Regions from separate parts of the Microbulbifer maximicatervae genome, predicted to be linked through region 2. Evidence: predicted binding sites of a transcription regulator. Region 2 holds the regulator's gene; each other region holds the start of a gene.
The links. Region 2 encodes LexA, which represses DNA repair genes until DNA is damaged. Its sites were predicted from a motif close to ACTGTNTNTANANACAGT; they were not measured.

Region 1: the regulator LexA is predicted to act here: its motif matches at 2,941-2,958, upstream of ACJJIS_RS08490 (LexA family protein).
Region 3: the regulator LexA is predicted to act here: its motif matches at 1,014-1,031, upstream of recA (recombinase RecA).
Region 4: the regulator LexA is predicted to act here: its motif matches at 4,530-4,547, upstream of recN (DNA repair protein RecN).

What each region holds. Positions count from the first base shown of each region.
Region 1 is NZ_CP174334.1:1,947,348-1,954,922, reverse strand. It holds gene ACJJIS_RS08505 (Rne/Rng family ribonuclease) at 1-765, shown strand, start outside; tRNA gene ACJJIS_RS08500 (tRNA-Ser) at 931-1,018, shown strand; gene ACJJIS_RS08495 (Y-family DNA polymerase) at 1,283-2,536, opposite strand; gene ACJJIS_RS08490 (LexA family protein) at 2,536-2,925, opposite strand; gene ACJJIS_RS08485 (helix-turn-helix domain-containing protein) at 3,254-3,511, shown strand; gene ACJJIS_RS08480 (hypothetical protein) at 3,538-3,738, opposite strand; gene ACJJIS_RS08475 (hypothetical protein) at 3,888-4,304, opposite strand; gene ACJJIS_RS08470 (GmrSD restriction endonuclease domain-containing protein) at 4,416-4,910, opposite strand; gene ACJJIS_RS08465 (restriction endonuclease) at 4,917-5,780, opposite strand; gene ACJJIS_RS08460 (DUF2793 domain-containing protein) at 6,161-6,361, opposite strand; gene ACJJIS_RS08455 (hypothetical protein) at 6,453-6,602, opposite strand; gene ACJJIS_RS08450 (hypothetical protein) at 6,599-6,805, opposite strand; gene ACJJIS_RS08445 (hypothetical protein) at 7,119-7,575, shown strand, end outside.
Region 2 is NZ_CP174334.1:1,732,989-1,740,563, reverse strand. It holds gene ACJJIS_RS07550 (mechanosensitive ion channel family protein) at 1-267, opposite strand, end outside; gene nagZ (beta-N-acetylhexosaminidase) at 349-1,365, opposite strand; gene ACJJIS_RS07540 (TetR/AcrR family transcriptional regulator) at 1,399-2,028, opposite strand; gene ACJJIS_RS07535 (LOG family protein) at 2,312-3,007, opposite strand; gene lexA (transcriptional repressor LexA) at 3,111-3,716, shown strand; gene ACJJIS_RS07525 (hypothetical protein) at 3,780-4,037, opposite strand; gene ACJJIS_RS07520 (DUF6586 family protein) at 4,386-4,877, opposite strand; gene topA (type I DNA topoisomerase) at 4,881-7,568, opposite strand.
Region 3 is NZ_CP174334.1:1,151,617-1,159,191, reverse strand. It holds gene recA (recombinase RecA) at 1-958, opposite strand, end outside; gene ACJJIS_RS05020 (CinA family protein) at 1,133-1,645, opposite strand; gene ACJJIS_RS05015 (glycoside hydrolase family 16 protein) at 2,356-4,389, shown strand; gene ACJJIS_RS05010 (discoidin domain-containing protein) at 4,904-7,575, shown strand, end outside.
Region 4 is NZ_CP174334.1:649,785-657,359, reverse strand. It holds gene ACJJIS_RS02845 (hypothetical protein) at 1-196, shown strand, start outside; gene dnaJ (molecular chaperone DnaJ) at 322-1,446, opposite strand; gene dnaK (molecular chaperone DnaK) at 1,675-3,621, opposite strand; gene grpE (nucleotide exchange factor GrpE) at 3,745-4,365, opposite strand; gene recN (DNA repair protein RecN) at 4,594-6,261, shown strand; gene ACJJIS_RS02820 (1-acyl-sn-glycerol-3-phosphate acyltransferase) at 6,542-7,141, shown strand; gene fur (ferric iron uptake transcriptional regulator) at 7,192-7,575, opposite strand, start outside.

The sequences.
Region 1 (7,575 bases), 210 kb from region 2:
GAAGTCGCAAAAGAGACTCGTACCGAGGCGCCCAAGCCCAAGGCGAAAGACTCTCACAAGGCTCAGAGAGCTCCCAAGCAAGCAGCTCAGCCCGCCATCACAATGCCGGTGCGCACTGCTCACGAGGAAAAGTCTGAAGCACGAGAGACCCAGAAGCCTGCAGCTCAACCGCAAAGCGCCCCGCAGGCAGCCAAAGCAGCCGCCTCCGAGCAACAACAGCAGCCTACTCAGCCCAAGCCCAAAGCTACCCCGGTAGAAAAAGCAGCTGCGCCAGCTGCCGAGCCGGCCAAGCCTGTAGAGCAAGCGCCAGAACAAAAAGCCACCACGGCAGAAGTTCCGGCTGCCCCCAAAGCTGAAACCACTCCTGCCAAGCCAGAAGTAGAAGCAGCAGAGGAAATCGTGCTTGAAGAAGCACAAGCTGCAGCTGAAGCTTTACAGGAACAGGCAGGCACCAGCGAGCCGGAAGTTCAGGAAGAAATTGTTGCCGCCGAGCAGGCAGCTTCCGAAGAGGAACCGACCGCACCTAGCCAGGGACGCGCAGTAAATGATCCGCGCATCAACCCCAAACCACTGGGTGAATTCTCAATTGTTACTGAGCGCCGTGAAGTGGGCTCCCAGCAGCCGCTGGATACCGCACAGCCGGCAGCGATTGAGCACAATCCACGCGCCCTAGCCCGCCCGGCCAACGACCCGCGTATCAGCCGCAAGGCCGTGGAAGTTGATGCCAACGCAGATATCGATCGCGACTCTGCAGAAGCGAGCTAAGCGATAGCTGCCAAGCCGCCCCAGCCAATGGCCGGGGCGGCCTTATCAACCTGACAGTAAGCCTTGAGCTGGTCAATAAATCACCTAACTTATTGAACTATATAAAAAAAATCAAAATGGCGCTTGTACATCCCGAGAAGCTATGTATAATGCGCAGCACAATTTGGTGGGGTGGCTGAGTGGTCGAAAGCGGCGGTCTTGAAAACCGTTGACTGTAACAGGTCCCAGGGTTCGAATCCCTGCCCCACCGCCATTATTCATACAGAAAGCCCTGATTTTTCAGGGCTTTTTTGTTTCTGCTATTTTTATCCCCCCACTTGTTCCCCCACTTAGCCTTTGCTAGTCCGCAACGTTTCAGATGACGCAAACTCTATACGATACGCGCCAACTGCGGCAGCGCACCAACGTCTTTATCATCCACCCCTTTCCGTGAACATTAGGTCGATTTAGCTCTTTTGCAGGCTCCACGAGAGCCCGCCCATTAACCTTACAAAGACCTCATACGCTTACGCAGCAGCTAGATCGTAATCTCCGGTAGCTGGTCCCACTGAGTCGTATAGGCTGGCGATCGATGCTCCTGCCTCATCTTCCACTTCTTGTCGATACCTTCAGCCCCCAGAAACAAGGTGCCCCGGCCAAACCGTTGATTGATCTGGTCCATGGCCTGCATGGTCTCATCTGATCGTATTGGCTGGCCCGTGGTGAACATGTCGCCCTGGCCCAGTGAGCGGGGGATAAGCTCTACCAGCCCTACCCCCGCTTTCAGGAATCTATGTCCCTGCAGGAACAGCTCTGTAATGGCGCGCTTTACCAGCTGCACTATCAGCCGTGTGTCATCCGTGGGGTATGGGGTTTGCACTACAGTGCTGCGGCTGTAGTAGTGCGGTTCATGGGGTGAGGTATGCAGGAAGACATGGATAGACTTCACCAGGGAATCCTGGGCCCGCAGCTTCTCCGCTGCCCTGCTCGTGTACAAGGTAACGGCCTGCAGTATCGGCTGCAGATCGGTGAGCTTTTCGCCGAATGAGCGTGTGCAATAGATCTGTTTCTTGACTGGTGGCTGCTCTTCCAGGCTTAAGCAACTAATGCCATTTAGCTCTTCTATCGTTCGCTCAATATTTACATTCGTATGACTGCGCAGGATTTTCGGGTTGGCTTGCGCCAGGTCATAGGCTGTCTTGATACCCATGTGCCCGAGTCGCTTTGATAGGCGCCTGCCTACGCCCCACACATCACCCACCTCAGTGCGCCGTTGCAGCCATTGCCATTTTGCGGGGGAGTCCAAGACGCAGACGCCCTCACACTTGGGGATCTTCTTGGCAGCTCTATTTGCCAGCTTAGCCAGGGTTTTACTGGGGGCGATGCCAACGCCCACCGGCATGCGAATATCCCGCCAGAGGGTTTGCCGTATCTGCTGCCCGTAATCCAGCAAGCACTCTTGCAACCCTTGCAGATCCAGAAACATCTCATCGATGCTATAGACCTCAACCTCTGGGCTGTACTGCTTTAGGGTTGTCATTACCCGGTGGGAGATATCGCCGTACAGGGCGTAGTTACTCGAAAAGATCTTTACCCCGTGCTTTCGCAACAGATGCTCGATCTTGAAGAACGGCTGCAAATCGGGAATACCTAACACTTTGGCTTCTTTCGAGCGAGCCACCACGCAACCATCATTATTGGAAAGGACTACCACCGGAAGCCCGCGCAGGTCGGGGCGGAATATCTGTTCGCAGCTGGCATAGCAGCTGTTGCAATCAACCAGTGCCAACATCAGCAGGACCGGTGGTACCGCACGGAAGCCTTGACCACTCCCTCAACAATCAATTCCTGCCCCTCCCAAATGGGAATCGGTGCGTATTTATCATTGGCTGATAGCAGGCGGCCCTGTTGGCGGTCGAGCACCTTGCACGTTAACTGCCCATCGAGGGCAACCACCACCACATCACCGTGTATTGGCGTTAATGATCGGTCGACTACCAGCAGATCCCGGTCAAAGATGCCGAGGTTCTGCATAGAGTCGCCGTTGGCGCGGGCGATGAATGTCGCCGCCGGGCTGGTTATCAGGTGTTGATCCAGGCTCAGCGCTGCTTCTTTGTGGTCATCCGCTGGCGAAGGAAAGCCGCAGCTAACGCCACTGCCGTATAGAGGGGAAAGTTTCATGTGCTCTAGCAATATACTGTATTTTTATACAGTGTAGTGGCGAGCACCCAATAAAGACAAGTAGCCAGTGTGACTCCAGGGCCACACACAGGCCTGCGACCCGCTGCAATTGCTCCATTCGTGCTTTTATAGGCATGCTCAACCCTTTGTAACTGCTAGCCCTATCTCCACCCTGTGTCACCTAACGCCAGATATCTGCACTGCCTTATGACGACAAGTCACCAAGCGCACCTTGATAATTGAGGCCGGATCACTAGGCGATCGCCTGCGCAACGCACGGAAACGGGAGAGGATAACGATTGCACAGCTGGCAAAGTAGCTGGGGCTTGTGTCATCTCAAATTTCGACAATGGAAACAGGCGTACAAAGAATTCCGGCAGACCTGCTGCCGGTTTGGTGTGAGGCGGTTGGGATTACTTTAACGGAGGTGTATGGGGTGGAGAACCTGCACCACTTTGCACAGATTCCATTTCCGCCATTAGTTGCAAGAATGTACTTATCACTCCCGAAAGAGTGGCAGAGACATATCCAGAGAAGCATTGAAAGTATTCACCGCCTCTGGAAAATTCGGCAGATCAATAAGTAAGATTATTAACTACATCAAAGAATAGATCATGCTTTACTTTCTTCATCTTCAGGAGTTGAAGTCCAGACTGAATTCGGGAACATACGCTTCCTAACATCATCCAACTCAATAGTATCCACAATACCAAACCCCTCTCTCATCAAGGGATAAGGGTTTTTAATATCTCCATTACCCACCACATACTCTTTAAGCAAATAGAAAAGCCCCTCCTCTAGATTTGGTATCAAACCACTACTAAGTTCGAAACGACTGGAACCTTCATTTTGGAGGATCAAATATGGCCAAAACATAGCCCAGAACGTTAATATATAATTTGATCCAAAATGAGCTTTTATTATTTCTTCAGAAAAAAAGCCATACTTGATATTGACTAAAATTATTCAAGCCTACCAGCACGCTCTGATAGATACTCCTGCTCCTCAGCGCTCAAACGCTTCACTGCCTCAATAACCCCCAGAATATTATAGCCATTTTCTGGATTTTGAGGGTTTTTAAGTTTATGGCTTTGAGAAAATAATTTTTTGTATATCTCATTCTCGTTTATTTTTTCTTGATGAGGCAGATCTGAAGTTAGCCTAAAAACATAATCAATAGTTCTATTAATTTTCTCCTTCTCAGAAGCCTTTTCAAGATTTTCTACAGCTATATATATTGCAATACAGGCAGAAACAAGCACAGCAACAGGCGACAAAAATCTAGAATAATCAATAGAAAAATTTAATGTTGATGCAGACATAACACCTAAAGCAAAGGCCAAAATTGTTAAAATTACTGTAATCTTGCTTCTTGTCATAATTTAATTCTTCTGCAGCCCCTTCTATAAAGCATACAATTTTTATCAATCATAATACTTTATAGATAAACTAAAATAAGCGCCAATCTTACTTCAACTTAAGAGCACTAACTACATCAATCCATATTTTTTCGCTACAGTCTCAAACTGGCGTTTATAGATTGCCCGAGCGGGCCGATATGGCGGCAACCATTCATCAGGACCCTTGTCGCCCTTACTCTGGTTATTGTCATCATCCACTAGCCAGAGATTGGCTGGGTCTTCGGCGAATACACGGCGTTGCTCGCGAGTCCAGTTAGCACCGCCGTTCTTATGAACCCAGGCTAAAGGGGCTATATGTTCTACATCCAGATCTGAAGCTTGATCAAAAAACTGGCCAGTATAGGGGTCCAACCATAAACCTGACAACGCCGTGCAGGATTTTTCATTGCTAAAGGTGACGGGAGCCAGAGAGAGGCGAATCAGCAGCTCCTGGCGAGTGTTTTGGCAGTCGCCATCCGCATCGGGCCAGCGGGGGAGCCACTGCTGACGATCATAAGCTTCCATTTCAGCTTCGTAGCAACTAGTTAATACAGCTACCAGTACAAACAAAAAAAGTAAACGCATATGAACTTACGCTACAGATGATTGACCTGTTTTAGTGTCCACAGAGAATTTGGATCTAATTTCAGACTCAATACGCTCCTCTGTTTTCCCTTCGATAAAATATGCAGTAGAACTATCATTACTCCTATTGTAATCATCTAGCATCTGTCTTGCTCGAATGGTAAGAGGTGTGGTAGCAACTAATAAGCCGCTTCCTCCTGACTGCCGAACCATGTACAAAAAGCTACGGACCGTCCTAACCCCAACTTTCTTTTGATATGCTTTGGTCTCCACAAAAATATTTTTCCCTTTATGCACAAAAGAAAATTCAGAAGCATAAGTTTCCACTCCAGGTATATAGCTACCTTCACTCCCATCAAGTAACTTCAACCCTCTAAGAACCCTACTCACCAGTGCTTGATATTCATAGCCACTGAGGGACTCAAAACCGCTCACAGAGAGCACTTCCTCTTCATTCTCAGCTAGATCCACTTCTGTTTCAGCATCAATCCACTTCTTTCGAACAACACTCAACAGACCAATAACAGCTATCAATATGAACGGAAGCTCGATTTTCAAAAACTGAGTCAAAGAAAACTTCGACCACCAACTTCCCTCTTCTACCGGCTCCTTTATTTCACTAATAAGCCCTTGAATTTTTAACTTTATTTCACTTCTACGCTCTAACGAAATATATGAATTTTTTGAAAAATCATTGCGTATTAGCAAGAGGGTTTGCTTAACGCTATATGGAAAACTTAGCTTGTAATAGACTTCTTTCTGCTCTATTGCCAACCTAACTTCCTGAATGGTGACATTCTCATTCGCAAAAAATCGCCCACCAACCTCCTGAATCAATTCTTCCTGGGCCAAAGCGGACTTCTGATACATACTCTCCTTGACATGCTCAGGTACATAAAAAAAAACCAAAGTAGAACGTAGCGAAAACACCGAAAACATTAAATATATTCCAGGAGTATTCTAATACCCACTCCCAGGTTTTATTTAAAATATTACCCAATTTATCCTATCCTTGTTTTTGGTTAAGTTGAAAATTATTGTGCTGCACCACTATTGTTACACCTCAATACCATACCGATATATTTGAGCTGCAAATTCAAGTGCATACTTGGGAAACATGTAGGCTAATTTACATTATTATCCCATAGAAGCCCATCCAAAGCCCCCAACATCTGCCCAACCACCCCGGCCAGATCCGTGTTGGTATCCCCAGTGATCTGCGGCAGAGTCGCCGGACGGTTGGCTGCCTGTCAGCCGCTGCTGCCGTTGATATACAGCAGGCCATCCGCCTGATTCAGCGCGACCTTGGCAGGAAAGAATTGCCAGTAGCCGGTGTCTGCCACGTAGCGGGCCAGCTGGCCGTTTTGGTTTGCCCACTCATTGCTACCGGTGGCAACTATGTAGCGGTCGCCATCGTCGGGGGGATCGTTTTGGATGCCCTGCACTTCGATTTGCAGAAGCGCGTAAGTTCATTGTTACAAACACCCCACTCACCATCATCATCCGCATAAACTCGCTCACCGCAGTTAATTGCAACCATACTCACCCACTCGGAATCGCCATCACCGCAATAGAACTGTGCGCAGTCATGCGATTCGCCACTTCACCAGTGCAGTCAGAAACAAGGCCCGCTGCCTCGTCAATCACATTGACCGCCTGCCCTGCATCTGTGGTGAGTGCCTTCGTTGTCACATAGACCCGATCCATCGGGCATCGGTCTGCACGCTGTTCTGATCATCAATCACAGCAATAACGCACTTGAGCACGGCGACGGCTTGAGCTTCGGAGCTTGCGGGCTCAGCCTTTTGCGTGATTGCAGATCGCACAATCGTACCAGTACAGTGGCGGTCGTCGATGATGTAGGCAAATTGCCAAGCCTGGCACTCTGTAAACAATATAAATATAGGAATTTCTTACTAAACTAGTTATCCCTATATGTTTAAACTTTATTCCCAGCTTTTTGAGATCATCTTCCTAAAGATAACTACCGCAATCCAGCCCTATACTTCCCGTGTCACCTCTATTTTACCTAGACAGCCAGACAAGCAGTAGGAACTCTCTAAGGATGAAATCCTGTATTGGTGACTCCACTTCAACTTTAATGACAAAGATTTGAGAGCATTCTCCGCCTAATTAGCTGTTCAGCTGAGTCCCAAATCGATCAACAGTCTGTAACAAAATTAATCGCTTGATTTTTAAGGGATCATCATGAAAGCTTTCACCCCGATAGCGGCAGCTATCTTCTTAGTAATTAGTGGGTATTCATTCGCAAATGGGAATACTGCCATAGTGAACCAGAATGGAAATGGTAATATGGCTAACCCGGACCAAAGTGATCCCGCAACGATGGACAGTTTGATCGCAATCACCCAGGATGGTGATTTCAACGAATCTGCACCGGTACAGGAGAATGCCACTCAAAATGGCACTATTATTCATATTCAAACTGGAAATCTAAATACCGCTCCTGCCTTACTACAAAATAACAGTGTCTCTACCCAGATTACGGCAATTCAGCAGGGCAATCTTAATGAGGTAGGCATGTCGCAAGTTGACTCTCAGTTAAGTACTGTTTTTGTTAACCAAATTGGGGATACCAATAGCTATGGCGGTGCGCAGATAATGTCAGATAGCGATACTATTTCTGTATTGCAATCTGGAGATT
Region 2 (7,575 bases):
CTCGGCTCCAGTGGCGTCCCCCGCTCGCTGGGCAGCGACAGTCAAGCCCAGCAGCCATACCAGTACCTGCCCGGGAGGGGAGAGTGCCCCAACCAAAGCATCATCCCAGGGATTAACCGTCTTTTCCGCCTTAATGGCCATGCGCTGCACAAACCGGCCAAATAACCAGGCCAACACCCCAGACGCAAGTACTATGAGGAAAACAGAAACTATCCAGACCCGGTTCTCACCAAGCCAGGACAACAGCACGCTCTCAACGGACTCCACTCGAACCCCTCCGCTTTAACCAACAATCAGTAATATCCGTACAGCACCTTCTCAATAGACGACAGATTTAAACAACTTATCTCAACGCATTATGGAAGCTAACCACTCCCTGGTTCTGTGCCACCGCGCACTCTTCTCAAGCTCCTCCCAGGAGCCGATCACCGGCCTGCCACCCATGGCCGACAACCGATGAGTAGACTCCGGTTTGGGCACAAAGGTATCCAGTGCCGCCAGCGCCTCAAAAGCGCCGACACGATTGTTGCATACGATACCCATATCACAACCGGCTTCCAGGGCTGCGCGAATCCTATCGCCATAGCCTCCGGCCGCACCCGCCCCTTCCATAGACAGATCATCACTAAAAATCACTCCATTGAATCCCAGCTGTCGCCGCAATACATCCTGTAGCCAATAGCGGGAGAATCCCACCGGCTGGCTATCAATGTTGATGAAGCGGATATGGGCCGGCATCACCGCGGTAAGTTCCTGGGTTCCAATACAATCGATAAACGGAAGTGCATCGGTTGCCAAGACCTGATCCAACGAGCGCTTATCCTCTGGCAACTCCACATGACTGTCTTCCAGCACGTGGCCATGCCCCGGAAAATGCTTGCCTGTCGTGGCCATTCCCGCTTCGCGCATCCCTTGGATAAAGGGGCGAGCCAGTGCGGTTAACTGGGCCGGATCGGGACAAAAACTCCGATCGCCGATCACCCTGCTGTGACTGTCATCCGCATCCAAAACCGGCGCGAAGCTAAAATCCACTCCTACAGCCAGCAACTCTGCGGCCAGCAGCCACCCCACATCCTGCAACTGCTCGTTACTGGCGACAGCACTAAGGGCCTGCATTGAGGGTATTCGCGTAAAGTCATCGCGAAACCGCTGAACCCTGCCACCCTCCTGATCTACCGCTAGCAGGATCTCTGGTCGCACCGCACGGATGGAGTTAACCAATTGGATAAGCTGCTGGCGATCCCGATAGTTTCTCGCAAAAAAGATCAGCCCGCCCACCATCGGATGCCGAAGCAACTCACAGTCTTCCTCGGTGAGTTCAAGCCCCTCGATATCCACCATGACCGGTCCGGGTGGTAAAGACATATTAAGTTCCTTATCGATTTAAGAGTGCGCCCACTAATTATCTACCTTCAACATGGCCGAAGCAGCGGGTACCAATCGCTCAAGAGTCTGGGTCAGGGTACTGTCAGAACCGAAATCCTCCCGCAGGATAGCCTCAATCGCATCGTGGCTCGACAGTGTGAAAATGGTCGCTCCCAGCATAAAGTAGAGGCGCCAATAGAAAGTTTCTGGGTCCAAGCCCGGTAACGCTTCAGCCAGCAATCCGGCAAAACGGCGGTAAGTATCCCCGTATCGAGATACGATAAATCGACGCAAATGCCCCTGGAACTGGGTATAGGCCAATCCTAAAAGACGCATAAATCGCTGTGGATCCTTTCCCTCCAGCCCAAGGCTTCCCAACCCAACTCGATACAGGCATTCGATCAGCTCCTCCACCCCCAGGGGCTGCCCCAGGGCAATACGGCGATCAAGCTCTTCTTCCAGAGCGTTAGTGAAAGGCGTTAGAAAGCGTTCAAATACCGCCTGTATCAATTCTTTCTTGGAGCCGAAATGGTAGTTAACTGCCGCCAGATTAACCCCGGCCGTGCTCGTAATTGTTCTCAATGAGGTTTCAGGAAAACCCCGTTCAGCAAACAGCACTTCCGCTGCATCGAGTATCCGGCTGACCGTATCTATCTGGCTCATAAGTATCAAACCACCATTTAAAACATACGTTTAATCGACGCCAGAGTAGCATATTCTCACTGATCTAGAGCCCGCCAGCTAAGCTCTCCACTCAGCAAGGTACAAGAGTAAAAATAACAGGGAAATGTATGTCAGGCGGTAAGATCAATACTGCAGGAGTTGATCTCCCGCCAACTTGTGCAAGTACGCCACCCCACCAGCCGGCATAGCCTTTTAGTCCGGAGGCAGCTTTAACAAAAATAACTTTGAAAATTTTTTCGGTATTTTAAGATCGCCCGAATAATTATTCCTTCACCTGCATATATTTCATAATCAGGGCCGCAGCCTCCTCCACACTATCAACGATATGAAAAAGGTCTAGATCACTGGCATCGATACAATCGCGCTCTAACACTGTATCTACCAACCAATCGTACAGCCCGCTCCAGTAACGCTTACCTACCAACACAATTGGGAAACGCCGCACTTTCTGCGTTTGCACCAAGGTAAGAGCTTCAAACAGCTCATCCAACGTGCCGTAGCCACCGGGAAGTCCAACGAATCCAAGTGCGTGTTTTACAAACATAAATTTCCGTACAAAAAAGTATCGGAAGTTCAAACTAATGTCCTGATATGGATTTGCCGCCTGTTCAAAAGGCAGCTCTATGTTTAACCCAATTGATGCGCCGGGCTGCCCGAAAGCCCCTCGGTTACAAGCCTCCATCAGCCCCGGCCCACCACCGGTAATCACGGGGATCCCTTCAGCCGCGAGCAACTCTCCCAACTTTACCCCCTGCTGATATTCAGGACTGTCCTCTGTAAATCTCGCCCCTCCAAACACTGTCACTGCACCACCTAACGCTATCAGCCGCTCTATCCCATCTACCAATTCAGACTGAATACGAAGCACTCTCCAGGCTTCCGGCATTTTTGCATCCAGCATTATTTTTCCCTCTTTGTCAGTTCCTTCAACGCTTTCTTCTCTCTTTACTTTCTCCATCAATGTAGCAGCTCACAAAGACTAAAACCTGAGGATTGCACGAACAACAAATCTGTATATAATTCCAGCAACTGTATATAAATACAGAAAACTAGGTAAATCTATGACCAATCTCACCGCTCGTCAGTCCCAGGTTCTCGACCTGATCAAGTCTTATCTGGATGAAACTGGCTACCCGCCAACGCGGGCAGAAATTGCCCAGGAACTCGGCTTCCGCTCACCCAATGCCGCCGAGGAACACCTGAAAGCGCTCGCCAGAAAAGGCGCCATTGAGATGGTTGCCGGCGCTTCCCGAGGCATTCGAATTCCGGATCACCAATCCGGCTTGCCGATTGTGGGTAGAGTAGCTGCGGGGAATCCCATACTCGCCAGCGAACATATTGAAGATTACTGCGACTTGCCCGCGAGCTTCTTCCATCCTCCCGCAGATTATTTGTTGAGGGTGCATGGTATGAGTATGCGAGATGCGGGCATTCTCGATGGAGACTTGCTGGCAGTGCAAAAGACCGAGCAAGTGCGCAATGGCCAAATCGTCGTTGCCCGTATCGATGACGAAGTCACAGTGAAACGCTTTCGCCGCAAGGGAAATCAGGCAACCGTTCAGTTGCTACCTGAAAATGATGACTTTGAGTTAATTCAAGTCGATATGAGAGATAAGAACTTTGTGATTGAGGGATTAGCCGTAGGGGTTATTCGCCAAACGCCTTAAGCCCCCAAAAACGACAACAGCGGCCATTGGCCGCTGTTGTTAAGACTCGAACTAACGCTGATGTTAGTGAATAGTATGATTTACCGGCATTAAATCGTCTTCTTCCTCGAAGTAACCAGCCTCAAGATCGTCTAGATTTTGTACGGCTTCAATACCCGCTTCCAACATAGCCCTTGCCACAGCAACCTTGTTCTTGCGCAGAAACTGAAGGCTTTCCGCAGAAAAAGAAATGCTTACCAAAGGGTCCTCTTTATGGCCAGCACGACGCAAAGCTACATCGCCATTAGCCAGCTCGATTATTTCAAAAGTTTCGGAGGACATTCGCTTTTCCTTCACGGCACAACAGTTTGCGCCCAGTGTACCACAGGCTTGCGATAAGTTTCATTCCTCCAATTTGAGAGGCTTCTGGCTCCTGACTTTCGAGGCAGTCTATTACCAGCACGCTGTATCAAAGGATTATCTAAACCACTGAAGAGATCACAAGAGAAGAGTGAATTGCTTTATACGTTACACAGGTTGTGTCGAGTGGGCCACAACTACCCCATTGTGGCCCACTCAAAGGACAGCGAACTTTCTCGCAGAGGTACGCCTAATATCTACAACCTTCAAAATTCGCAGAAATATTACGAACCTATTCAGAAGTTCACCGAGGTCGAGTAAGCGTATTAGTTAACATTCATCCAAGTGAGCGCGCTGCCTCACCACCAACTCACTCAGCGAGCGATGCCACTGAAGCAATAATTCTTTGGACAAAGGTGCAAACTCGGGCTTGGCAACTTCGTTGTGTAGCGGGATTAAATTAACCTGTTGCTGTTTTTCATCAGCACCCACAGATATTTTCTGCTGCTCTTCCCAGGCGTAAAGCATATGGGATAACCAACTCTGCGGGTCGCCGACCAGGCCGGACAGCTCACTGGCCTCTGCACTAGCCCTACCCTGAACGCCCAGCGCATCAATGATCAACTGCGGAGACTCCGGTTCGAATCCCAGCTGAAGTTGGGCTGCCTGCTCTGCAAGAAAAGCCCGATAGGCCTTGCACAACTGCATCAACGCTGCCTCTTCCAGCGCATCGCGCTGGAGAGGTAAGTCCCACGACTGTTGCAGCAACAGCTGGCTCTTGCGTAGAGCCGAAGTGACATGAATCGTGTAAGAGTTACTCATTACCTACTTCTTTGCCGCTGTCTTTTTAGCTGCCGGTTTCTTGCGCTTGGCAGCAGTGCTCTTGGTGGAGGCCTCTACTTTCCAACCACCATCGCGATAAAAAGCACGCCAACCGGTCGCCTTGCCCTCTTCCTCAGATTGAACATATTGCTCCTGGGTTTTGCGGCTAAATCGAACTACGGTATCCCGCCCACTGTCATCTTGAGTCGGTGCAGAGAATAGGAAGCTGTATTTTGGATCGATCTCACTCTGGTGAGGCAGCAGCTCTTTAACCAGGGGCGCACGGGTCTCACGGTTTTTCGGGAACTGGCTGGCAGCCAGGAATAGACCCGAGGCACCATCGCGTAGGATATAGTGATCCTCCACTTTGATACAGGCCAATTCCGGCATGGGAACCGGATCCATTTTCGGTGGCGCCGGCTGCCCATTTTTCAGCAGCTTGCGGGTGTTTTTACAGTCTTCATTGGTACAGCCGAAGTACTTGCCAAAGCGACCAGACTTCAACTGCATATCACTGCCACACTTATCGCACTCAATAATGGGGCCGTCATAGCCTTTAATTTTAAAAGTGCCCTGCTCAATCTCGTAGCCATTGCAATCCGGGTTATTGCCACAGATATGCAATTTACGCTGCTCATCTAACAGGTAGCTATCCATAGCCGTGCCGCACTTGCCGCAGCGGCGCTTCTCCCGCAGCAACCTGGATTCAGCTTCCTCGTCCTTATCCGCATCGACCGCCTCATCACCAGAAACCAGGTTCATGGTATTGGTACAACGCTCTTTTGGCGGCAGTGCGTATCCAGAGCACCCCAGGAATACACCGGTGGAGCCAGTGCGGATCTGCATATGGCGGCCACATTTGGTGCACTCGATATCGGTGTCTGTCGGCGTATTGCGACGCATACCTTCATCGGCAGACTGGGCTTTTTCCAGGCGCCCGGAAAAGTCCTGATAAAACTCATCGAGCAGTTGCTTCCAACCCTTATCGCCGTCGGCAACCGCATCCAGGGATTCCTCCAGGTTTGCGGTAAATCCGTAGTCCATCAGGTTCTTGAAGCTTTCGCTGAGACGGTCGGTAACAATATCCCCCATTTTCTCAGCGTAAAAACGACGGTTTTCCAAGCGGACATAACCGCGATCCTGGATCGTGGAAATAATGGAAGCATAGGTGGAGGGGCGTCCGATACCGCGCTTCTCCAGTTCCTTAACCAGGGCCGCTTCACTAAACCGCGCAGGCGGCTTGGTAAAGTGCTGCTTGGGATCCAGCTGTTGCAGGGATAGCTTTTCGCCTACCTTCACATCTGGAAGCACCAGATCTTCATCTTTTTTGCCGCTCGGTGGCGCAACTTTCAGGAAACCATCGAAACGAATTACTCGACCCCGCGCACGCAATTCAAAGTCACCTGCGCTGACCACGATTGAAGAGGAGGTAAATTGGGCAGGCGTCATCTGGCAGGCCACGAACTGCTGCCAAATCAGGTTGTATAACCTCTCCGCATCCCGCTCAACACCGGACAACATATTTGGGGCGATACGAACATCGGATGGGCGAATCGCTTCGTGCGCCTCTTGAGCGCCCTCTTTACTGCTGTAGTTATTGGGGCTCTCTGGAAGATACTTATCGCCGTAATTCTCGGCAATATAATCCCGTGCAGATTCCACAGCCTCTTTACTGAGATTGGTGGAATCTGTACGCATGTAGGTGATATGACCGGCTTCATACAAGCGCTGGGCCAGGGTCATGGTCTTCTTCACACTGAAGCCAAGGCGGTTACTGGCCGCCTGCTGCAAGGTGGAAGTAATAAATGGTGCGCTGGGCTTGGAGCTGGTTGGCTTATCGTCACGGGCGGAAACAACAAACTCACTGGACTGAAGCTGCTTGGCAGCACTCATTGCCAGCTCTTCGTTGGTAGGACGGAAAGCCTCACCAGCCTGCTTTTTCACTTCGAGGCGCAGCTTGGAAGCCTTTGCCGTCGCCGTATCGGCAAACAAGGTCCAGTACTCTTCCGGGATAAACGCGCGAATCTCCCGCTCCCGCTCAACTACGAGGCGGACCGCAACAGATTGCACACGACCCGCAGACAGGCCCCTGGCCACTTTTTCCCACAGTAGAGGGGACACCATATAGCCAACGATTCGATCGAGGAAACGGCGCGCTTGCTGGGCGTTTACCCGATTAATATTCAGACGGCCGGGATCTTTAAAGGCCTCCTGAATCGCAGACTTGGTAATTTCATTAAACACTACCCGGCGGTAGCGATCGTTATCGCCACCAATTGCTTCACGCAAATGCCAGGCAATTGCCTCTCCCTCGCGATCCAAGTCCGTTGCGAGATAGATATGATCGGCGCCTTCGGCGAGTTTTTGTAACTCACTCACCACTTTCTCTTTACCCGGCAGTATCTCGTAGTGGGCTTGCCACTCGTGATCCGGGTCGATCCCCATACGCTTAATCAGCTGATCGCGGTTTTTCTTCCGCTTATAAGCCTCTTTCGCCTCGGGGGAAAGCTTGCGTGTTTCCGCTGCACGACGGGCGCGCTCCTTTGCGTCAACCGGCTGTTTATTGCCCCCACCTGTGGGCAAATCGCGAATATGGCCGACACTGGACTTCACAACAAAGTCCTTGCCGAGATATTTATTGATGGTTTTCGCTTTGGCCGGTGATTCGACGATGACCAGTGATTTACCCATAAGCCTT
Region 3 (7,575 bases), 580 kb from region 2:
CTTCAATCTCGTTGCGAATGTCGGGGTTATCGCGCAGGAACTTGGTAGCGTTCGCCTTGCCCTGGCCAATCTTGTCGCCCTTGTAGCTGTACCAAGCCCCCGCTTTATCCACCAGCCCCATCTTCACGCCGTAATCGACGATTTCACCAATCATGTTAATGCCTTCGCCATACATGATCTGGAACTCGGTCTGCTTAAACGGAGGAGCGACCTTGTTCTTAACCACTTTCACTCGGGTTTCGTTACCCACCACCTCATCGCCATCCTTAACGGAACCGATACGACGGATATCCAAGCGCACAGAAGAGTAGAACTTGAGGGCATTACCACCAGTGGTGGTTTCAGGGCTGCCGAACATAACACCGATCTTCATGCGAATCTGGTTAATGAAGATTGCCAGGGTGTTGGTGTTCTTGATATTACCAGTGAGCTTACGCAGAGCCTGGGACATCAAACGAGCCTGCAAGCCCACGTGGGAATCACCCATCTCACCTTCGATCTCAGCGCGCGGGGTCAGGGCCGCAACGGAGTCCACTACCAGCACATCAACGGCACCGGAGCGCACTAGCATATCGGCAACTTCCAGAGCCTGCTCACCGGTATCCGGCTGGGATACGATCAACTCATCGACGTTGACACCCAGTTTTTCAGCATAGATAGGGTCGAGGGCGTGCTCAGCATCTACGAAAGCACAAGTACCACCATTGCGCTGGGCCTCGGCAATCACCTGCAAGGTGAGGGTGGTTTTACCGGAGGATTCTGGTCCATAGATTTCAACGATACGGCCACGCGGCAAGCCGCCTATACCCAGGGCCACATCCAAGCCGAGGGAGCCGGTGGAGATCGCAGGAATACGCTCGCGCTCCTTGTCTCCCATACGCATCACAGTGCCTTTACCGAACTGACGTTCAATCTGAGATAGCGCCGCTTTTAATGCCTTGTCTTTATTGGAATCCATGACCATTCCCGTATTTCTGAGCTGAATTGAGTGGTGGCAAGCTTAACGAAGGATTACTGTATAGGCAACCAGTAATTCCTCATACTGAGTACCAGCTTCAGGCTGAGCGAGCCTCGCTTCAAAAAGAAGTCTGAAGCTGGAGCAAACGAACAAAGATTGACCCGGCGGACAGGTTCAAACCGGGTGCTCACGGACAACCTTTAACATTCCCTTCAGCGCCTCAACGACCGTCTGCGATTGCACCTCTGCCCGGTTACCACTGAACAGAAAACACTTCGCATCAATCTGCACTGGCTCTTGCCCCTCCGCATGGGCCCAGGCGATCCAAACTGTACCTACCGGCTTCTCGGCAGTGCCACCATCAGGCCCTGCGATACCACTGACCGCAACGGCGAGATTGGCATCCATCATCGCCAGAACCCCACAAGCCATCTGCCGGACGACCGGCTCACTCACTGCCCCAAACTGCTTGAGATCATTGCTGTCGACACCCAGAACACCGTTCTTGATACGATTCGCATAGCTCACGATCGATCCATCAAACCAATTCGAAGCACCCGCTATAGAGGTAATAGCCGCCGCAATCGCACCACCGGTGCAAGATTCTGCCGACGTCACACGCCAATCTCTCTTTTCCAGCTCCCCGCCCAACTCTCTGGCAAGCTCAATTATCTCTCTGTATTCCACCGTTTCTTCCTATTCAACCGCTCCTGGGCCACAACCAAATATTACAGCACAGAAGTGGGCTCTTATTCTGGGTGCCGACCTGCAGCAAGCTTACAAATTCCACTTTAAGTAAGCTGCCCCATACCAAATATACAACCGCCTCTCAGTGGTGAAGCCACAACCCCTTCAAAAAATCAATCCACGCCGGCTGCACACTGGTGCCGACACCAAAAGATAAATCTCACGCTGCCGAAGCGCTCGCAAGCGGCGGCAGCACTCTAGAAAAGTAAAACTACCTATCGGAACCAGGTTGCCAATTCTAATTTCCGCCGCCGGCCCACCTTTAAATTAGAATTTAAATTTTAAAAGGGGTCTTAAATCAGCAAATAATTTCAAGCGGGCAATCCAATAAGCAACAACAAATTTAAAAATAAAAACGTAAACAATGTAAAAACACATTAATACGCACTGGCTGATTCTAATTTTAAAGCAGAAAAATTTTGTATATGCGATAAGTTGGACCAGTCTCACGATAAAGGGCCCGGGCTTTCCCTATGCAACAATCGGCTTTTTGTTAGTCTGTTACTGCTGTACTGAATATATAAATATCACAATAAAAAAGCAGATAAATCCCCAAGCCCAACAAGCATTAATCATCGTGGCAGATCACCGCCATTATAAAAATACAATGAAGTTGGCACCCCCATAGATAATTAAAGAAAGACAAAATCATGAATTTAAAAAAATCAGCGATCGCGGCTGCTATTGTAGGCGCCTGTGTGTCCTCACTTGCCAATTCAAAAACTTTGGTCTGGGAAGATAATTTCGACGGCGACAGTATTGATAAGTCCGTTTGGACTTACGATGTGGGCAACTCAGGCTGGGGTAACAATGAGCTGCAAACCTACACCGATGATAGCGCCAATGCCTATGTCGAAGATGGCAACCTTATTATTCAAGCACTGCAAAACGACGACGGCAGTTTTACTTCCGCCCGCCTGAAATCCCTGGGTCGTATGACTTATAAATATGGCACCATTGAAGCCCGCATTAAATTACCTGACCTGGATGCCGGATTGTGGCCTGCCTTCTGGCAGCTGGGTGGCGACTACGGCCAAGTGGGCTGGCCCGCTTGCGGCGAACTGGATATTCTCGAGGCGGGCATGGCCGACGCTCTCAGTGCCGGCACGGTCAACTCAGAAGTTTCCGGCGCTTTCCATTGGTGGCATGAATCCGATGACTACACAGGCCAGGCGGACTACGGTCAATCGAAAAACCTTATTGATGACTTCGGCTCCAGCACTGACCTCACTGAGGACTACCATATTTTCGGTATGACCTGGACACCGGATAGCATCGTCATGTGGGTCGACGACGAAGCCAATGAAATTATTAGCATCGGCAGTGAAGACCCCGCATTTGACGAGTTCCGTCAACATCACTTCCTGATCCTGAACTTAGCGGTAGGTGGCGTCTTCCCAGAGATTTACGCTAACAGTGAAATCACCGCACCGATGCCCGCCAAAATGTATGTGGACTATGTTCGCATCTACGATAACGACGACAGCAGCTACAGCACAGAAATCTCCCTGGCTGAAGACACCGCCAAAACAGGTGATATCGGCGTATTTTCCGAGGGCAGCAACCTCTCCGAATCCTTGGAGCTTGGCACCGATACCGAGCTGTATGTCTGGAACCAAAACAGCATGTCAGCTACTGTCAGCGCCGAAGCTGCCGAGGGTGATGAAGCCCTGGAGTTTGATATTACCGCTGGTGAATGGTTCGGCATGGGCTTCTGGATGCACTATGACCTAAACCTAATGAACTACGAAAACGGTCATCTCAATTTCAAAATGAAAACCACCAGCAGCCAGACTATCGGCATTGGTATTTCCAGTACTGGTGGCGGAGATGCCTGGGTAGACCTGGTGGATGGTGATGATACCTACGGCCTGGAGCGCGATGGCGAATGGCATCAGGTCAGTATCCCCCTGAGCAAACTGGGAGTGGACTTCAACACTATCAGTCAGGCGTTTATGATTCGAGGTGATGCCGCCTCTGAAGATTTTGTTCTGTCCATTGACGATATCTACTTTAGCGAAAGTGTTGAGAAAACAGCCCCGACCGGTGTCTTTTCTCTCTACACCGAAACTACAGAGGCCAATTCAACTTTCACACTGGGAACTGATGGCAACCTGTATATTTGGGGCGATACCCTGCTGGAGGCCACTCAAACCCCATTCGAAGGTGAAGAATCCCTCTCCTATTACTCCTCCGGGGCCGGCTGGTTTGGAATGGCATTTACTGCCGACAGCTACTACGATCTATCCGCTTTCGATAATGATACTGCAACGCTGAATTTCGCCCTGAAAACCAGCTCAGAAACCACCTTTAAGATTGGCATGAAGAGCGGTAGCGTCAGCGATATTGGCCAGCAGTGGATTGAATTTGCCAGCGGCTCCGATCCTTATGAATTCGCGCGGGATGGCGAGTGGCACCAGATATCAATCCCCGTTACTGATTTCAGTAGCGAGGTAGATATGTCAAATGTTATTCAGTTATTTGAACTACTGGGCGTCGATGGAGATATCAGCGATATTGAGATTGACGATATCTATTTCTCTGGCGGAAGCTCAGACAGCGATAGCAATGGCAACTGCCGTCCTCACTCTCACAAGTGCCACCCTCATCATAAAAGGCACAAGCATCGCCATGGAAACTGCACCCCACCTGCACGATGCGCACAGGGACCTCGCAGAAACTAAAAGTACAAGGGCGCTGCCAAATAGCAGCGCCCTTTTTATTACACCACTCAACCTTTTTCACCAATATCAAAACCTGTCTTATCCGCCGACAGATATTATCTTTTAGGGTATAACCTGGTGTAAGACAAAGTATAAAAACAATAAATCCAGATTAAATCTGCCTACAATTTTGTTCAATGCAGCAAGACCAGGAAAAGAACTTCCACACAAAATATTTGCGAACAAAAACACAAAAAGGAATTTATTCTTTTGTAAAAAAATTACAAGGAATTATTTTTCCGCTGTATGCGACAAGCAGGACCGCAACCACGACGAGAGGTCTAAATTCACTTCCCAGCAGAACGATCGTTTTGCTAGGCTTTGCCCGTGGCCGGCACCTGATTTTCAAGTGAATTGAAGGAAACTGCAATTTAAGTATCTAGTATTCACTAGATTCATAAATAGCATTTAACTGTGCCACACCATCACTATCAGGCATTTTATTCTTATAAATAATTAACAACGAAAGAAAATTATGATTATTAAAAAATCAGCGATAGCCGCAGCTATTGTCGGCACTTTTGTGTCCTCAATAGCTAATTCAAAAACTCTGGTCTGGGAAGATAATTTTGACGGGGACACGATCGATACCTCCGTCTGGACCTACGACGTTGGCAACTCCGGCTGGGGCAACAACGAATTACAAAACTATACCGATGATAGCGACAACGCTTATATTGAAGACGGCAACCTGATTATTCAGGCCGTACAGGAAAGTGACGGCAGTTTTACTTCTGCTCGCCTAAAGTCTCTCGGGCGCCTATCCTACAAATACGGAACCATTGAAGCTCGAATTAAATTACCAGATTTGGATGCGGGACTATGGCCAGCATTCTGGCAACTGGGCAGCGACTACGGTCAAGCCGGCTGGCCTGCCTGTGGCGAATTGGATATTCTCGAAGCGGGCATGGCCGAAGCGCTAGAAGCTGACGTCGTAAATTCTGAAGTTTCCGGAGCCTTCCACTGGTGGCATGAATCCGATGACTATACCGGACAAGCAGATTACGGGGAGTCCAAGAACCTAGTTGATGATTTCGGCTCCAGCTCTGATCTCACCGAGGATTACCATATCTTCGGTATGACCTGGACGCCCGATAGCATCGTTATGTGGGTGGATGACGAATCCAACCAAATCGCAGCTTTAACGGATACCAGTGATTCCGCATTCGATGAATTTCGTCAGCATAACTTTTTAATTCTCAACCTGGCAGTAGGTGGCATCTTCCCGCAGATCTATGACAACAGCGAGATCACAGCCCCAATGCCCGCAAAGATGTATGTTGACTACGTACGTATCTACGACAACGATGACAGTAGCTACAGCACCGAACTTTCCCTGGCTACCGATACCGCCAAAAATGGCAACCTGGGCGTGTTCGGGGACAGCAGCGATATCTCCGAATCCCTGACGTTTGGAACTGATATCGAACTCTACGTCTGGAACAATATGGAAAGCCAATCCAGCGTCGACGAGAGTGATGCCCTGGAATTCCAAATCGATGCCGGCGAATGGTATGGCATGGGTGTATGGATGCACTACGACCTGAATTTGATGAACTATCAAAATGGTCACCTGAACTTCCGCATGAAAACCACCAGCGAAGAGACTATCGGCATCGGTATTAACAGTACCAGCGGTGGTGAGTCCTGGGTGGACCTGAGCGTAGAAGGCGATACTTTTGGCCTGGAGCGCGATGGGCAATGGCACGAGGTGAGTATCCCCCTGAGCAAATTTGGGGTTGACTACAACACCATTAGTCAGGCATTTATGGTGCGCGGCGATGGACCGGCAGAAGCCTTTACCCTGTCCATGGACGATATTTACTTTAGTGAGAGTATCGAAAAAGCGGCTCCGACCGGCACTTTCTCCCTATACAGTGAGACCACCGAGGCAGACTCCAGTTTCGAGTTGGGCACCGATGGTAACTTGTATATTTGGGGCGAAACCCTGATCGAGACTTCCCCTTCTCCATACGAAGGCTCTGAATCCCTATCCTACACCTCCGCAGGTGCTGGCTGGTTTGGCATGGCTTTCACTGCTGATTATTACTACGACATGTCAGCCTTCAATAACGATACCGCCACCCTCAATTTTGCGTTGAAAAGCAGCTCTACTACGACCTTCAAGATCGGCATGAAGAGCGGCAGCATCGGCGATGTAGAACAAAAGTGGATTGACTTTGCCAATGGCGCCGATCCCTACGGTTTCGCACGGGATGGCCAGTGGCACCAGATCTCCATCCCCGTAAGCGACTTTAGTGACGAAGTGGACATGTCTAACGTGGTTCAACTATTCGAGCTTCTAGGCGTGGATGGAGAAATCAGCGACATCGAGATCGACAATATCTACTTCTCTGGCGGTATCGGCGGCAACGATGACTCCGGTGACGACTCCGATAATGGAGATGACGAGGGTGACAACGAAGACTCTGGTGATAACGGTGAGGCTGGCAGCCAGGACCTGATCGCACAGGCAACCGTCACCGCCAGCAACGAAATCCAGTCCATCGCAAATGCAGTTGATGGCAACAGCGGCACCCGCTGGGAGAGCGCCCATGGCGGTGACTCAGTGTGGGTACTTCTGGATCTGGGTGAAGCAGAAGCTCTGAACACCCTGACTATCGACTGGGAAACCGCCAACGCTGCAACCTATACGGTGGAAGGCAGTAACGACGCAGCCTCTTGGACTACGCTGGCCAACTTTAGTGGCGGTACCGCCGGAGAGAGAACCGATGAACACGCCCTGAGTGGAAGCTATCGATATGTGCGCCTGTACTTCACTGAGCGCAGCACAAGCTATGGGTACTCCATCTGGGAACTGGGCTTAACTGGTGGCGACAGCCAAGCTTCAAGTATCTCTGCAACCTCTGAACTGCAAAGTGCTGAACTGGCAATCGACGGAGACAGTAGCACCCGCTGGGAGAGTGCCCACGGTGTGGACAATGTCAGCCTGACTTATGATCTCGGCTCTGTGCAGTCCATTGGCACCCTCAATATCGACTGGGAAACTGCCAATGCGGCTGCCTACACTCTGCTCGGCAGTACCGATGGCAGCAACTGGACAACTGTTGAGTCATTTTCTGGAATGGGAACCGGTGAACGCACCGACGCAATCACCGTAGAGGGAAACTACCGTTACCTGAAGAT
Region 4 (7,575 bases), 1.1 Mb from region 2:
ACTCAGTGGTAAAAAGGTCGCCCTAACCCCCAAGCAACGCGGCGAAATTGGCGCTCAATTCGCAGCTATCAGCCTGGAAACACACAAAGAATTGGAAGGTATTTTAAATAAGGAGCAACTGCGCAAAGCGCAAAAAATCCAACAGGAATTCCTGAGTGAATTCGCAGCCCGTTTGAGAACCAAAACTTCCCAATAGAAGGCATTCCATTGGGGGGATAAAACTCACCCGGAAATAAAAAAGGCCCGAAAGCTAATGCTCTCGAGCCTTTTTAAATAGGCAACCCGAAAAACAATTTAAGGTTTTGCCGGTGCTAACAGCGATTAAAGCTTCATATCACCAAAGAAGTTTTTCACCCCTTCAAACCAACCGGTCTGACGCGGTGAATTTTTCTTTTCGCTGAGGGTATTAGAGAACTCTTGCAGCAAGTCTTTTTGCTTGCCGGACAGGTTCACTGGAGTTTCTACCACAACGCGACACAGCAGGTCGCCGGTTGCACCACCGCGAACCGGGGAAACACCTTTACCGCGCAGGCGGAACAGTTTGCCGGTCTGGCTTTCCGCAGGAATCTTCAGCTTCACTTTACCGTCGAGAGTCGGCACTTCCAGCTCGCCACCGAGGGCAGCGGAAACAAAGCTAATCGGCACTTCGCAGTAGAGGTTCTTGCCATCGCGCTGGAACAGATCGTGCTCTTTCACCACTACCTGTACATAGAGATCACCAGCGGGGCCGCCATCGGGCCCGGCTTCACCTTCACCGGACAGGCGAATGCGATCGCCAGTATCCACACCGGGCGGTACCTTAACAGACAGGGTTTTGGTTTCCTCTACGCGACCGCGACCGTGACAGCTGCCACAGGGATCGGAGATAGTGGTACCGCGACCGCGACAGTTGGGGCAGGTTTGCTGAACAGAGAAGAAACCCTGCTGCATACGCACCTGGCCAGCACCACCACAGGTACCACAGGTTTGCGGAGAGGAACCGGGCTTGGCCCCGGAACCGCTACAGGTACCACAGGCTGCCAGAGTTGGAACGCGAATCTTGACCGTGGTGCCACGCACCGCGTCTTCCAGGTCCAATTCCAGGTCATAGCGCAGATCGGAACCGCGAGCAGGGCCGCCGCGACGGCCACCGCCGCCACCACCGAAGATATCGCCGAACACATCGCCAAAAATATCGGAGAAGCCACCGAATCCACCAGCGCCGCCACCGCCCATCTGGCCTTCCACACCGGCGTGGCCAAACTGGTCATAAGCTGCGCGCTTCTCGGAATCCGACAAAACCTCGTAGGCCTCATTGGCCTCCTTGAATTTGTTCTCAGATTCCTTGTCATCGGGGTTACGGTCCGGGTGAAACTTCATTGCCACCCGGCGGTAGGCTTTTTTCAGCTCTGCATCCGAAGCGCCGCGCTCGACGCCGAGGACTTCGTAATAATCGCGTTTCGACATAAAACTATGTTCTCTGGTCCGGCATCAAGAACGGCCAAACTCTCTTTCTACTTCTCGGTTTCTAACTAAGCTCCGCGAACGGAGCACCACCAAAACTGCGAAAACTCGGCAAATATTGGCAGATACCTGAAACAACACAGGGCGCGGGCCTCTGAAAGTAAGGCGCCGCGCCCCTGAAGTTCTCCGGCGGCCACTTTAAAAGCTGCCACCGGAATTGCAAGCGAACGCTTACTTACCTTCTTTTTTGTCGTCCTTAACTTCTTCGAACTCTGCGTCTACCGCGTCGTCGCCAGCGGAGGACTGCTGCTCGCCCTGGGCACCAGCGCCAGCGGCACCTTCAGCACCAGCGGCTTGAGCCTGCTCGGCGTACATCTTCTGGGCAACCGGACCGGAAGCTTCAGTCAGCTTGGTAGTTGCAGCTTCCATAGCGGCCTTGTCATTGCCTTTAACGGCTTCTTCCGCTTCGGTAACAGCCGCTTCAATAGCTGCTTTCTCTTCAGCGGTGGCTTTGTCGCCAGCTTCTTCCAGAGTCTTCTTGGTCGCAGAAATCAGGCCATCGAGAGTGTTGCGAGTCTGCACCAGCTCTTCGAACTGCTTGTCCGCTTCGGCATTGGCCTCAGCGTCCTGAACCATCTTATCGATCTCGTCCTCGGACAGACCGGAGGAAGCCTGGATCACGATGGACTGCTCTTTACCAGTGGCCTTGTCCTTCGCGTGTACGTGCAGGATACCGTTGGCATCGATGTCGAAGGTTACTTCGATCTGCGGCATGCCGCGCGGTGCCGGTGGGATATCGGCCAGGTCGAAACGCCCCAGGGATTTGTTCTGTGCAGCCTGCTTGCGCTCACCCTGAACCACGTGAATGGTTACCGCAGTCTGGTTGTCATCCGCAGTGGAGAAAACCTGGGACTTCTTGGTGGGGATAGTGGTGTTCTTGTCGATCAGCGGAGTCGCAACGCCACCCATGGTTTCGATACCCAGGGTCAGCGGGGTTACGTCCAGCAGCAGTACGTCTTTAACGTCACCGGACAGTACGGCACCCTGGATAGCAGCACCCATGGCAACGGCTTCGTCGGGGTTAACGTCTTTGCGCGGCTCTTTGCCGAAGAACTCGGTTACTTTCTGCTGAACCATTGGCATACGGGTCTGACCGCCTACCAGGATCACTTCGTCTACACCGGAAGCGGACAGGTCGGCGTCTTGCAGAGCGATTTTTACCGGCTCCAGGGAACGGGTAACCAGCTCTTCTACCAGGCTTTCCAGCTTGGCGCGGGTCAGTTTAACCACCAAGTGCTTGGGACCAGTAGCGTCTGCAGTGATGTACGGCAGGTTGACTTCGGTCTGCTGGCTGGAGGACAGCTCGATCTTGGCTTTTTCTGCAGCTTCTTTCAGGCGCTGCATTGCCAGGGGGTCACCTTTCAGGTCGATGCCCTGGTCTTTCTTGAACTCGTCTGCGAGGTATTCGATCAGGCGCAGGTCGAAGTCTTCACCACCGAGGAAAGTGTCACCGTTGGTGGACAGTACTTCGAACTGCTTCTCGCCGTCTACGTCGGCAATTTCGATGATGGAGATATCGAAGGTACCACCACCCAGGTCGTATACCGCTACAGTGCGGTCACCGCCCTGCTTGTCCAGGCCGTATGCCAGTGCAGCGGCAGTCGGCTCGTTGATAATACGCTTAACGTCCAGGCCCGCAATGCGGCCGGCGTCTTTAGTAGCCTGACGCTGGGAGTCGTTGAAGTAAGCCGGTACGGTAATTACTGCAGCTTCTACTTTCTCGCCGAGGAAGTCTTCCGCAGTCTTTTTCATTTTCTTCAGGACTTCGGCAGAGATCTGCGGCGGAGCTTTTTTATCGCCTTTCACTTCTACCCAAGCGTCGCCGTTGTCAGCTTCAGTGATGGTGTAAGGAACCATCTTGATATCTTTCTGGACAACGTCGTCTTTGAATTTACGGCCGATCAAACGCTTAACCGCAAACAGAGTATTTTGGGGATTGGTCACCGCCTGACGCTTGGCAGACTGACCTACCAGAATTTCGTTGTCGTCAGTGAAGGCAACAATAGAAGGTGTAGTGCGATCGCCTTCGGCGTTTTCGATTACACGCGCTTTGTCACCATCCAGTACCGCTACACAGCTGTTAGTGGTACCCAGGTCGATGCCGATAATTTTTCCCATCTGTAAAATCCTCTTTTGATGCGCGCTGCCAGCTATGTTCTGTTTACACCGCGCGAATAATTCTTGATGTCAGCTATATTGGTGCCGGCCGCTAAATTTCAAGGCCGCTTTACACTTCTGCCGTTACGGCGCTTTGCTGACCACCACCATGGCCGGGCGAACCAGGCGGCCATTGAGGCGATAACCTTTTTGAAACACATCCAGAACCGTGTTCGGCTCCACCTCGCCGTTGGGCACCTGGGTCATAGCCTGGTGCAGTTCTGGGTCGAAGGGCTCACCGGCCGGATCGACAACTTCCACAGCATTTTTCGTCAGGGTTTCAACGAAAGATTTGTGGGTCAGCTCGATACCTTCTACCAAGGCCTTGTTGGCTTCGTCGGCCGTATCGATCGTCGCCAGTGCACGCTCGAGGTTGTCCACTACAGGTAGCAAATCCTGCAGCAACTTCTCTACCGCAAATTTGCGCGCGCGCTCGATATCCTGTTGCGCGCGGCGGCGGGCGTTCTGCTCTTCCGCCTGGGCGCGCAGGGCCATATCCTTGTGCGCTGCCAGCTGCTCCTGCAACTTGATAATTTCCTCGTGCAGGGCATCGGCACCTTCGGCCTCTTCCCGCAGGGCTTCCTCGGCAAGTTCGCTTTCTATAGAGGAAGGGTCTTCAATCTCTGCTGAAACGCCCTCGTCTGTAGCTGGTGCGTGCTCCGCCCCCTCTTTAATCTGATCTTCTTCGCTGCGCTCTCTGGCCACTGCTTTCTCCGTCGCGTCGACTCTGTCAGTAATGTGAGTTGAGCCCGTCTCTCGGGCACTGGAGCCTATATGGGGACATCCCCGCACAGTTCAAGTGGTTTTTCGCGCTAGCGCACATCCTCAGAGTAATGTGGCCCCGCCCCTATAGCTAACCGGGAACGAATACTGTATAAATAACCACTAATTGGGCCGGGCGCCCGCCGATTAGCAAGGACACAAGCGATCTCTATGCTGCTGCATCTGTCTATCAGCCAATTCACCCTGGTGGACCAACTGGAGTTGGAGTTTGGTCCTGGTACCAGCACCCTGACCGGCGAGACCGGCGCGGGTAAGTCAATCACCCTGGATGCCCTCGGCCTGGCGCTGGGCGGTCGCGGCAGCGCTGAACTTGTGCGCACCGGCGCCAATCGCGCCGATATCAGCGCCACCTTTGATATCGCCGAGCACTCCAGCGCCGCCAGCTGGCTCGAGTCCCAGGAGCTGGACGCCGGGCAGGAGGTCATTCTGCGCCGCACTATTGGCGCCGATGGCCGCTCACGCGCCTATATCAACGGCCAACCAGTCACGCTGTTGCAGCTACGCGCCCTAGGCGAGCAGCTAATCGATATCCACAGCCAGCACGAACACCAATCCCTGCTGAAGAAAGAAACGCACCTGCGCCTGCTGGATGAATACGCCCAGGCCCAGGATCTCGCCGCAGAGACCCGCAGCCGCTTCAAAACCTGGCGGGATCACTATCGCCGTTATCGCACCCTGGCCGACAGCGCCGAGGAAGCCGAAGCCCGCCGCCACTTGCTGGAATACCAGCTTAAGGAACTGGATCAACTTGGCTTGAGCGAAGGGGAAATAGAGTCCCTCGAGAGCGAACAGCAACAGCTGGCCAATGCCGGGGAAATCCTCAGTGGCAGCTACCAGTTGGCCGCTTTCCTTTCCGGCGGTGAAGGCGATATCGCCGAACAGCTGCACCGCGCCCTGCAACTGCTGTCCTCCATGCCCGGACAGGCTCCGGCCTTAGTAGAGGTGGCGCAGATGCTCGACAGCGCGCGCATCCAGGTGGATGAGGCCGCAGCCACCCTCTCCCGACACATCGATCGCTTCGAGATGGACCCTGAACGGCTCTCCGAAGTTGAAGACAGGCTCAGCGCCATCTACCAGGCGGCGCGCAAACACCGAGTCCAACCGCAGGAGCTGCCGGCACTACAGCAACAGTTACAGGCAGAGCTGGACGATATCGGCAGCCCAGATGCCCTGGAGCGCCTTGCCGCAGATTGTGAACAACTGGAAAAACAGTACAGAAAAGTGGCCGGCAAGCTCAGCAAACTGCGCAGTAAAGCGGCAGCTTCGCTGGCGGAGGCCGTGAACGGCCAGCTGGCCGATCTGGCCATGCCTCACGCTCGAGTAGAGCTATCACTACAAGAGCTGGATACGCCCAATAGCCAGGGACTGGAAGAAGCAGAAATTTTAATTTCCACCAACCCGGGCCAACCGCCTCGCCCCCTGGGCAAGATTGCCTCCGGCGGTGAACTCTCCAGGGTCAGCCTCGCAATCCAGGTGGTAACTGCGCAAACCTCCCGCACCCCCACCCTGGTATTCGACGAGGTGGATGTGGGTATCGGCGGTGCCACCGGTGATGTGGTGGGCCGCCTGCTGCGCCAACTGGGGGAAACCCGCAATGGCCGCAGCGGCCAGGTGATCTGTGTGACCCACCTGGCCCAGGTAGCGGCGCGAGCCCACCGCCAATACCTGGTGGAGAAGCACAGCGATGGCGAAAGTGTTTTTGTGGCACTGCGCGAACTCACCAACGGCGAGCGCCGCGAAGAAGTGGCGCGCATGCTCGGCGGCGCCCCCACCGCCCAATCCCTGGCTCATGCCGAGGAAATGCTGGAGAGAATTTAACTTTCCAACCCTTCTATCAGGCTGGCTATGGAGTCAGCCCTACCTCCTCCATACGATTCCGGCGCCAAATGTCACCAAAGGGCAAAAATGATGCATTTTGGTAAGCAATCTTATACCGTAGATCAATAAATGACCGCCACACAATCCGGTATACCACCCCTTTCGTCGGATATATATGCCGATTTAGGACAAACGCACAAATATGACTGGGAGCGGCGGCTAAAGTCACCATATACTTGGCGGCTTATTTTTCGATGTATGAGTAGTCCCGGCCGAGGTTATGCAGAGAACGATTTTCAACACCCCTATTGTCACCCCAATCCTCCGCTTGGTTGCACGGGTGCTACTGAAGTTGCACGGCTGGCGTGTCAAAGCTGACGAGCAGTCTCTCAAACTAAAGCAGTACGTATTGATCGGCGCCCCCCATACCACTAACTGGGACGGCTATTACTTTATTCTCGCCGCACTCAAACTGAAGATGACCCCGCAGTGGATGGGCAAAGACAAGCTGTTTACCTTCCCCCTGGGTGGCCCCATGCGCTGGTTCGGCGGTATCGCCGTAGACCGCAGCAAAGCCAACAACCTGGTGGATGCCACCGCCAGGCAGTTCAAACTGCGCAAAGAACTGGTTATCGCTATTCCCCCCGAGGGCACTCGCGGTTTGGCGGAACGCTGGAAGACCGGCTTTTACCATATCGCCCGCAACGCCAGGGTTCCGGTAGTACTCGGCTATATCAGCTTCCCCAAAAAAGAAGTGGGCATAGGCCCGATAGCGCAATTCAGTGAAAACCTGGAAGCCGAGCTGTTGAAGCTCAAGGAATTTTACGCGGATAAAATTGGCAAGTTCCCAGAGCTTTACACCCCACCCTGCCAGTCGTAACACTCAGCGTAAGCATTTGAAGGGTGCGGTGAATACCGCACCCGGAAGAATCACTTCTCTTTTTCTGTCACATACAGAACCAGGCTGTGGCCAGTCAGCTCATAGCCGTGCTCTTCAGCGATCTGGCGCTGTAGCTCCTCAATCTCTTCATTGTGGAACTCGATAACCTTACCGGTATCAGTGCACACCATGTGATCGTGGTGATCGCCACGGTCCAGCTCGAATACGGAGTGGCCGCCATCGAAGTTGTGGCGCACTACCAGGCCCGCGCTCTCAAACTGGGTCAATACCCGGTACACAGTAGCTAGGCCGACATCCTCTCCCGCCTCCAGCAACAGCTTATAGACATCCTCAGCACTCAAATGCTGCTCACTAGTGCTTTCGAGCAATTGCAGAATCTTCACCCGCGGCAGAGTGACCTTGAGGCCAGCCTT